Regions from separate parts of the Streptomyces sp. M41 genome, predicted to be linked through region 1. Evidence: predicted binding sites of a transcription regulator. Region 1 holds the regulator's gene; each other region holds the start of a gene.

Region 1 (3,275 bases):
GGTGCCGGGCCGGATGTCGACCTCCTCCATGCCGTCCAGCGTCTCCAGCGGCACCTTCGTGCCGAGGGCCGCCGCGGTCATCGGGATCGTCACCGTGCAGTGCAGGTCGTCGCCGCGCCGCTGGAAGGTCGGGTGCGGGAGTTCGTGGATCTCGACGTACAGGTCACCGGCGGGACCGCCGCCCGGCCCGACCTCGCCCTCGCCGGCCAGCTGGATCCGGGTGCCGTTGTCGACGCCCGCCGGGATCTTGACCGTCAGGGTGCGGCGGGAGCGGACCCGGCCGTCGCCCGCGCACTCGGGGCACGGCGTGGGGACGACGGTGCCGAAGCCCTGGCACTGCGGGCAGGGCCGGGACGTCATGACCTGGCCCAGGAAGGACCGGGTGACCTGGGAGACCTCACCTCGGCCGCGGCACATGTCACACGTCTGGGCGGAGGTGCCGGGGGCGGCCCCCTCGCCGCTGCAGGTGTTGCAGACGACGGCCGTGTCGACCTGGAGGTCCTTCGTCGTACCGAAGGCCGCCTCGTCGAGCTCGACCTCCAGCCGGATCATCGCGTCCTGGCCGCGCCGGGTGCGCGAGCGCGGACCGCGCTGGGACGCCGTACCGAAGAACGCGTCCATGATGTCCGAGAAGTTGCCGAAGCCGCCCGCGCCGAAGCCGCCGGCGCCCGCGCCGCCCGCCTGGGAGAGCGGGTCGCCGCCGAGGTCGTAGACCTGCTTCTTCTGCGGGTCCGACAGCACCTCGTAAGCGGCGTTGATCTCCTTGAACCGCTCCTGGGTCTTCGGGTCCGGATTGACGTCCGGGTGCAGCTCGCGTGCGAGCCGCCGGAAGGCCTTCTTGATCTCTTCCTGCGACGCGTCGCGACGCACGCCGAGCACGGCGTAGTAGTCCGTGGCCACTTACGACTCCGCCAGGATCTGTCCGACGTAACGTGCCACTGCGCGTACCGCTCCCATCGTTCCCGGGTAATCCATGCGGGTCGGTCCGACCACGCCGAGCTTGGCGACTGCCTCGCCGCCCGAACCGTAGCCGACCGAGACCACGGACGTGGAGTTGAGTCCCTCATGGGCGTTCTCGTGACCGATGCGCACGGTCATGCCCGAATCCTTCGCCTCGCCCAGCAACTTGAGGAGCACGACCTGCTCCTCCAGCGCCTCGAGCACCGGCCGGATGGTGAGGGGAAAGTCATGTCCGAAGCGGGTGAGATTGGCGGTGCCGCCGATCATCAGCCGCTCCTCGTTCTCCTCGACGAGTGTCTCCAGCAGGGTGGAGAGCACGGTCGAGACGGTGCCGCGGTCCTCGACGTCGAAGCCCTCGGGGAGGTCCTCGACGAGCGTGGGCACATCGGTGAAGCGCCGGCCCGCGACCCGGCTGTTCAGCCGCGCGCGCAGATCCGCGAGCGAAGCCTCGCCGAAGGGCGCCGGGCAGTCCACCATCCGCTGCTCGACCCGGCCGGTGTCCGTGATCAGTACGAGCATCACCCGCGCGGGCGCGAGGGAGAGCAGCTCGACGTGCCGGACGGTGGACCGGGTCAGCGACGGGTACTGCACGACGGCGACCTGCCGGGTGAGCTGCGCGAGCAGCCGGACCGTACGGGCCACGACGTCGTCGAGGTCGACGGCGCCTTCGAGGAAGTTCTGGATGGCGCGCCGCTCGGGCGGGCTCATCGGCTTGACGCCGGCGAGCTTGTCGACGAACAGCCGGTAGCCCTTGTCGGTGGGGATGCGCCCGGCGCTGGTGTGCGGCTGGGCGATGTAGCCCTCGTCCTCCAGGGCCGCCATGTCGTTGCGGACGGTCGCCGGGGAGACGCCGAGACTGTGCCGCTCGGTGAGCGCCTTGGAGCCGACCGGCTCCTCCGTCCCGACATAGTCCTGGACGATGGCGCGCAGCACCTGGAGCCTGCGTTCGCTCAGCATCTCGCGCACACCTCCAGAGCTCGTCCCCTTGACATCTCGCCTGGCACTCTGCGCGTGCGAGTGCCAGCCGTCCCCGGCCAGTGTACGGCCGTGGGGTACACCCCGGGCAAGGCCGGTTCCGTCACGCCGTGCCCCGACGTGCTGTCTTGGCTAGCGTCGCCGTATGACGGTGACTTGGGAAGAGCTCGGGTGGGAACGGCTTGCCGCCGGGGTGGGCCGGTGCCGGCTTCCGGTGTGGGACTGCACGGCCGGGCTGGTCGTGGGGGCGGAGGCGGCGCTGGTGATCGACGCGGGGTCAAGCCTCAAGGAGGGCGCACGGCTGCGTACGCAGGCGCAGTGGCTCGCGGGTCGTCGTGTGACCCATCTCGCGCTGACCCATCCCCACTTCGACCATGTCTTCGGGGCGGCGGCGTTCGCGGGGGCGGAGATCTTCGGGGCCGTCGGCATGGACACGGTCTTCGAGCAGCGGCACGCCCGTGAGGAGCTGCGCGCGGACGCGGTGGGCCACGGCCTGGACCCGGAGTCGGCGGAGGAGGCGGTGGACGCCCTGGCCCGCCCCCGCCACCACGTCAGCGGCGAGTGGACGCTCGACCTGGACGACGGCCACCAGGTGCTCCTGGCGAACGTGGGTCCGGCCCACACCGCGCATGACCTGGTGGTGCTCGTGCCGGCCCGCTCGCCGGGCGACCGGGAGGTGGTCTTCTGCGGCGACCTGGTGGAGGAGTCGGGCGAGCCGCAGGCGGGCCCCGACGCCGTGCCCTCCCACTGGCCGGCGGCCCTGGACCGGCTCCTGGACCTGGGTGGCGAGGACGCCCTGTATGTGCCCGGTCACGGAGCGGTGGTGGACGCGGGGTTCGTACGACGCCAGCGCGACGCCCTCGCGGACCGCTTCGGCGTGTCGCGTTGATCTGTACTCCATCGGGGCCCCGCTTCTCCTATCGTCATCCGAATGCGCCAGTACTCGCCGGACCTGACACCGCCTTGGAAGAAGCCCAAGCCCGTCCCCGAGGTCCCGGCGGACCCCGGCCTGGTGGTGGAGGAGCCCGGCACCGGTTTCTGCGGGGCGGTGATCCGCTGCGAGGCGGGCACGGTGACTTTGGAGGACCGCTTCGGCAAGCACCGGGTGTTCCCGCTGACGCCGGGCGGGTTCCTGCTGGAGGGGAAGACGGTGACACTGGTCCGCCCCGCAGGCGCGGCCCCGGCACGCCCCACCCGTACGGCCTCCGGTTCTGTCGCCGTCCCCGGCGCCCGTGCACGCGTGGCCCGGGCCGGCCGCATCTATGTGGAGGGCCGCCACGACGCCGAACTGGTGGAGAAGGTGTGGGGCGACGACCTGCGCATCGAGGGCGTGGTCGTGG
Region 2 (3,275 bases), on a different contig from region 1:
CCCGGCGACGCGGTGCTCACCGCCGTCGACCTCGTCGGCCCACTCGTCCCCCGCCCGGCGCCGCCCACCCTGGAGGAGATCGTGGCCTCCGTGTCCACCTGGACACCGACCCGGACCTACGACCAAAACGCCCGAGGGCGGCACCCCCTGTCGGAACAGGGAGTGCCGCCCTCGGCAAGGACGTTGACGGACCGGGGTCGAGACCCCGAGGCCGATCAGAAGTCCATGTCACCGCCCGGCATACCGCCACCGGCGGGCGCGGCGGCCTTCTCCGGCTTGTCGGCGATGACGGCCTCGGTGGTGAGGAACAGCGCGGCGATGGACGCGGCGTTCTGCAGCGCGGAACGCGTGACCTTCGCCGGGTCGATGATGCCCTCGGCGACCAGGTCGACGTACTCACCGGTCGCGGCGTTCAGGCCGTGACCCGGGGTGAGGTTGCGGACCTTCTCCACCACGACGCCGCCCTCGAGACCGGCGTTGACGGCGATCTGCTTCAGCGGGGCCTCCAGGGCGAGCTTGACGGCGGCAGCGCCGGTCGCCTCGTCACCCTCCAGCTCCAGCTTCTCGAAGACACCGGAAGCCTGGAGCAGGGCCACGCCACCACCGGCGACGATGCCCTCCTCGACGGCCGCCTTGGCGTTGCGCACGGCGTCCTCGATGCGGTGCTTGCGCTCCTTGAGCTCCACCTCGGTGGCGGCACCGGCCTTGATGACCGCGACACCACCGGCGAGCTTGGCCAGGCGCTCCTGGAGCTTCTCGCGGTCGTAGTCGGAGTCGCTGTTCTCGATCTCGGCGCGGATCTGGTTGACCCGGCCGCCGACCTGCTCCGAGGAGCCGGCACCGTCGACGATGGTGGTCTCGTCCTTGGTGATGACGACCTTGCGGGCCTTGCCCAGCAGGTCGAGCGTGGCGTTCTCCAGCTTGAGGCCGACCTCCTCGGAGATGACCTCGCCGCCCGTGAGGATGGCGATGTCGCCGAGCATGGCCTTGCGGCGGTCACCGAAGCCCGGGGCCTTGACGGCGACGGACTTGAAGGTGCCACGGATCTTGTTGACGACCAGGGTCGACAGGGCCTCGCCCTCGACGTCCTCGGCGATGATCAGCAGCGGCTTGCCCGACTGCATGACCTTCTCCAGGAGCGGAAGCAGGTCCTTGACCGAGGAGATCTTGGAGTTGGCGATCAGGATGTACGGGTCGTCGAGGACGGCCTCCATACGCTCCATGTCGGTGGCGAAGTACGCCGAGATGTAGCCCTTGTCGAAGCGCATACCCTCGGTGAGCTCCAGCTCCAGACCGAAGGTCTGGGACTCCTCGACGGTGATGACGCCTTCCTTGCCGACCTTGTCCATGGCCTCGGCGATGAGCTCGCCGATCTGGGTGTCGGCGGCGGAGATGGAGGCCGTGGAGGCGATCTGCTCCTTGGTCTCGACGTCCTTCGCCTGCTCGAGCAGGGCGGCGGAGACGGCCTCGACGGCCTTCTCGATACCGCGCTTGAGGGCCATCGGGTTGGCGCCGGCGGCTACGTTGCGCAGGCCCTCCTTGACCAGGGCCTGGGCGAGCACGGTCGCGGTGGTCGTACCGTCACCGGCGACGTCGTCCGTCTTCTTGGCGACTTCCTTGACCAGCTCGGCGCCGATCTTCTCGTACGGGTCCTCGAGCTCGATCTCCTTGGCGATGGACACACCATCGTTGGTGATCGTGGGGGCGCCCCACTTCTTCTCGAGGACGACGTTGCGGCCCTTGGGGCCGAGCGTCACCTTCACGGCGTCCGCGAGCTGGTTCATGCCGCGCTCGAGGCCGCGCCGCGCCTCCTCGTCGAACGCGATGATCTTGGCCATGTGAAGTGGTCCCTCCAGGACTGGGGGTGATTCCTTCGGACCGCGCCCGCGCCCGCGACGGACGGCTCGCCGGCCATTGGGTTCCTTGCCCCACTTGGCCTGCGGGCCTCACCGACCCGGTCCTTCTTTGTCACTCTCACCTTCAGAGTGCTAACGCCAATGATTAGCACTCGCCCCCTGTGAGTGCAAGCGGCTCTCGGGTATCGGGCGGGGCGCTCAGCCAGGCGCGAACAGGGTCGCAGCGGGTCCCGGACGAGACGCGGCCGGGCAGCGGGCAGGCCCGAGCAGGGCCGGGGCATGACGAAGGGCCCGCACCCCTCGAGGTGCGGGCCCTTCGAAGAAGAACGTCGCTGCAGTCAGTCGGCGCGTGCTTCAGCCGGCCACGCGGACCATGTCCGCCTGCGGCCCCTTCTGGCCCTGCGAGATCTCGAACTCGACCCGCTGACCTTCTTCCAGGGTGCGGTAGCCGTCCATCTGGATCGCGCTGTAGTGGACGAAAACATCCGCACCACCGTCGACCGCGATGAAGCCGTACCCCTTCTCCGCGTTGAACCACTTGACGGTGCCCTGAGCCATGCCTAACTCCCCTATTACTGGCCCTTGCACAGATCCACACTTCGCGGATCCGGGTCAGACCTCGCCCCCCAATCGGTCGGGGGCGTGCGCCGGAACGCGTCGACCGCGGCTGAATGTATCTGCCCAACTGCCGTCTGCAACAGGTCAATCGGACGAGAAATCCGGGCACGACCGGTCGGGAATGTGGGGAAAATTCCGCTGACTTCAGGTCAAGTCGGGCCAGGCAAACGGAACAAAAGCCGCATAAAACCCGCACACTTTGGCTACTTCTTGTCGGGCGGGCGGCAGAAATCAAGGGCCGCCAACCCGTGGATCGGCGGCGAGTTCCCCAACTGTACCTCGCTCAACCACACAGAATTGCCCCCTCCGCTTCTCTCACGGAGGGGGCAATTCGATGAACTCTCGGTAATTGGCGTTACCGACGGTAATGATCGGTCATTCGGTCAGGCTCCGGTCGACCCCGGGCCGACCCGGTTCAGCCGCCGGCGACGGCCGGGATGATGGAAACGCCGGCGCCGTCCGGGGTCGCGGTCTGAAGCCCCTGCTCGAAGCGCACATCGTCGTCGTTGACGTACACATTCACGAAGCGCCGCAGCTTGCCCTGGTCGTCGAGGACCCGGGCGGCGATGCCGGTGTGGTTCTTCTCCAGATCGGCGATGACCTCGCCGAGGTCGGCGCCCTCGGCGGTCACTTCGGCCTGACCGCCGGTGTAGGTGCGCAGGATGGTGGGGATGCGGACGGTCACGCTCATGCGAGGCCAGCCTCTCGGAAGGAGTCCAGGTTCGGGCGGATGGTGGCGGTGAGGCCGGTACCGGCCACCGCGTCGAGGGTCTTCAGGCCGTCGCCGGTGTTCAGTACGAC
Region 3 (3,275 bases), on a different contig from region 1:
GCTCCATGCGAGTAGTAGTACAAAATGACAAAAGTCGCTCCAATGGGGCGCAGGCTGCTCGTCGTCGTCGGGCGGCGGCGCGGCGCTCGCGACTCCGCGGCGGGCTCGCGGCCCTCGCCGTCGCCGCCATCGCCTCGGGTTGTGCGCCAGCCGGGGGAGCGGGGACCGGGGGAGCCGCGCCGGTGATGGCGTCGCCGGGGGCGGGTTCCGAGTCGCTGCGTCCCGTCGGCGGCCCCACCCCGAGCCGGGAGTTCCGCAAGACGCCACCCTCCGCCGACGATCCGGGTCCGCACACCGGGCGTCCCCACGCCGAGGGTGCCCGGCCCAAGAAGTTCCCGTCCGCCCAGGCCGCCCATGCCGCGCGGGTCGCCGCCGCGCGACGCTGGCGGCTGGCGAGGGTCCCGCTGACGCCCCCGCCGCCCCCTGCCGGAAAGCCGAAGATCACCACCCGCGAGGGCTTCGAGGTGGCCGGACACGACAAGCTCGGCCTCCCGCCGGTCTTCACCACCGTTCCGACCAGGCAGAAGGTCGTCTTTCTCACCATCGACGACGGCGCCGAGAAGGACCCGGCGTTCCTGCGGATGATGAGCGATCTCCAGGTGCCGTACACCGCGTTCCTCAGCAACTACCTGATCAAGGAGAACTACGGCTACTTCAAGCGGATGCAGGACGCCGGCGTGGTCCTGAACAACCACACCCTGAACCACCCCTACCTCCCGGCCCTGTCCTACCTCCGCCAGAAGCGGGAGATCTGCGGCATGCAGGCGGTGATCGAACGGCGCTACGGCAAGCGCCCGGTGCTCTTCCGGCCGCCCTTCGGCAACTACGACCGCAACACCCTGCGCGCCGCGAAGTCCTGCGGGCTCGAGTACGTCCCCCTGTGGAACGAGGAGGTCTTCGTGGACCGCTGGGACTACCGCGAGTGGGACCGGAAGATCCGCCCGGGCGACATCGTCCTCACGCATTTCCGGGGCCGGGACGACTGGAAGGGCACAATGCCCGACATGATCCGCCGATTCCTGAACAAGGTGACGGCTGAGGGATACGCGGTGGCCCGACTCGAGGACTACCTGTGAGGTCCAGGTCCGTGCGGGCCCTGACGGCGGCTGTGGCGGTGGCTGTGGCCGTGGCTGTGGCGGCCGTCCTGCTCGCCGGGTGCGACCGGCCGGCCGCGACCGTCGGACCCGGCGGCGGAGTGCCGGGGCGCGAGGCGGCGCAGGAGGCGCGCTCGGCGAAGGGGCCGACGCCCACGGCGCAACCGTACCGCCGCTGGGGCCTCACCGCTCCGCTCCCCGCGCCGCCGTCCCCACCCGCGCGGCGGCACCTGCCCGCCGGGGACGGTCCGCTGCCGGTCGTGGACCGCGTCCCCACCCGCGACAAGGTCGTCTTCCTCACCTACGACGACGGCGCCGAGAAGGACCCCCGCTTCGTCGACCTGGTCCGTGAACTACGGCTGCCGGTCAGCATGTTCCTCACCGACAGCGTGGTCGGCCCCGGCTACGGTCACTTCGCACGCCTGCGCTCGGTGGGCGCGTCGATGCAGAACCACACCCTCGACCACGCCGCCCTGCGCGGTCTGCCCTACGCCGGCCAGCGCGCCGAGATCTGCGGCCAGCAGAACAAGCTCCGTGCCCGCTTCGGCATCCGCCCGCACCTCTTCCGCCCGCCCTACGGCACGTACGACACCGTCACACTCCGCGCGGCGGCCGACTGTGGAGTGCGCGCCGTGGTGCTGTGGCGAGCGGCGATGGAGGGCGACGGCGAACTCACCTACGCACAGGGCCCGCGCCGCCTGCGCCCAGGCGACATCGTCTCCGTCCCCTCGGGCGAACCGACCGGCATGACCCTGCGCGACCGCACCACCCGACTGCTGCGCGAGATCCAGAGACGAGGGCTGACGGTGGGCCGCCTGGAGGACTACGTCTGACGGGACCCGCGTACGGCAGCCCCCGGACCGAGCCACATGGGACCGGTGGTGGGGCCGAATGCGGCGCCGCGCCGTGGGGAATTAGCAGTCCGCTTGACCGAGTGCTAATCGCGGTCATAGTCTCGGGTCTGGCACTCCCCACTGGAGAGTGCCAACTACGCGACGGGCAGGTCCGGCACCCGCGACGACGGATCCACCTGGTCGCCACCTCAGACAGTTAACCCCGTGAGATCTCCGAAGGGGGAGGTCGGATCGTGACGACCACCAGCTCCAAGGTTGCCATCAAGCCGCTCGAGGACCGCATTGTGGTCCAGCCGCTCGACGCCGAGCAGACCACCGCCTCTGGCCTGGTCATCCCGGACACCGCGAAGGAGAAGCCCCAGGAGGGCGTCATCCTCGCTGTGGGCCCGGGCCGCTTCGAGAACGGCGAGCGCCTTCCGCTCGACGTGAAGGTCGGCGACATCGTGCTGTACAGCAAGTACGGCGGCACCGAGGTGAAGTACAACGGCGAGGAGTACCTCGTCCTCTCGTCCCGCGACGTGCTCGCGGTCATCGAGAAGTAAGACCACCTCGAGCATTTTGCTTCCAGCTGCGCCCCTGGCCCCCGCGACCACATAAGAAGCCGGGCGCCCGGGGCGCAGTGTTTTTTTCGAGAACCCACAGATTTCGAGAGGGCTCCCGCTGTCATGGCGAAGATCCTGAAGTTCGACGAGGACGCCCGTCGCGCCCTCGAGCGCGGCGTCAACAAGCTGGCCGACACGGTCAAGGTGACGATCGGCCCCAAGGGCCGCAACGTCGTCATCGACAAGAAGTTCGGCGCGCCCACCATCACCAACGACGGTGTCACCATCGCCCGCGAGGTCGAGGTCGAGGACCCGTACGAGAACCTCGGCGCCCAGCTGGTGAAGGAGGTGGCGACCAAGACCAACGACATCGCGGGTGACGGTACGACCACCGCCACCGTGCTCGCCCAGGCGCTCGTGCGCGAGGGCCTGAAGAACGTCGCCGCCGGTGCCTCCCCGGCCCTGCTGAAGAAGGGCATCGACGCGGCCGTCGCCGCCGTCTCCGAGGACCTGCTCGCGACCGCGCGCCCGATCGACGAGAAGTCCGACATCGCCGCCGTGGCCGCGCTGTCCGCCCAGGACCAGCAGGTCGGCGAGCTCATCGCCGAGGCGATGGACAAGGTCGGCAAGGACGGTGTCATCACCGTCGAGGAGTCCAACACCTTCGGTCTGGAGCTGGACTTCACCGAGGGCATGGCCTTCGACAAGGGCTACCTGTCGCCGTACTTCGTGACGGACCAGGAGCGCATGGAGGCCGTCCTGGAGGACCCCTACATCCTCATCAA

What was found. The regulator HrcA, encoded in region 1, represses chaperone genes, less so after heat shock. The targets are predictions, from matches to a motif close to TTNGCACTCNGNNNNNCNGAGTGCNAA.
Region 2: a site for HrcA is predicted at 1,966-1,992, ahead of groL (chaperonin GroEL). Genes of this name have one in related genera too.
Region 3: a site for HrcA is predicted at 2,009-2,035, ahead of groES (co-chaperone GroES). Genes of this name have one in related genera too.

Annotation. Positions count from the first base shown of each region.
Region 1 is NZ_JBIMKE010000008.1:170,567-173,841, reverse strand. It holds gene dnaJ (molecular chaperone DnaJ) at 1-900, opposite strand, end outside; gene hrcA (heat-inducible transcriptional repressor HrcA) at 901-1,917, opposite strand; gene ACHBTE_RS13880 (MBL fold metallo-hydrolase) at 2,081-2,824, shown strand; gene ACHBTE_RS13875 (DUF3097 domain-containing protein) at 2,867-3,275, shown strand, end outside.
Region 2 is NZ_JBIMKE010000014.1:92,217-95,491, reverse strand. It holds gene groL (chaperonin GroEL) at 216-1,838, opposite strand; gene ACHBTE_RS19055 (cold-shock protein) at 2,211-2,414, opposite strand; gene ACHBTE_RS19050 (MoaD/ThiS family protein) at 2,890-3,165, opposite strand; gene thrC (threonine synthase) at 3,162-3,275, opposite strand, start outside.
Region 3 is NZ_JBIMKE010000003.1:282,283-285,557, forward strand. It holds gene ACHBTE_RS05790 (polysaccharide deacetylase family protein) at 6-1,076, shown strand; gene ACHBTE_RS05795 (polysaccharide deacetylase family protein) at 1,073-1,927, shown strand; gene groES (co-chaperone GroES) at 2,182-2,490, shown strand; gene groL (chaperonin GroEL) at 2,614-3,275, shown strand, end outside.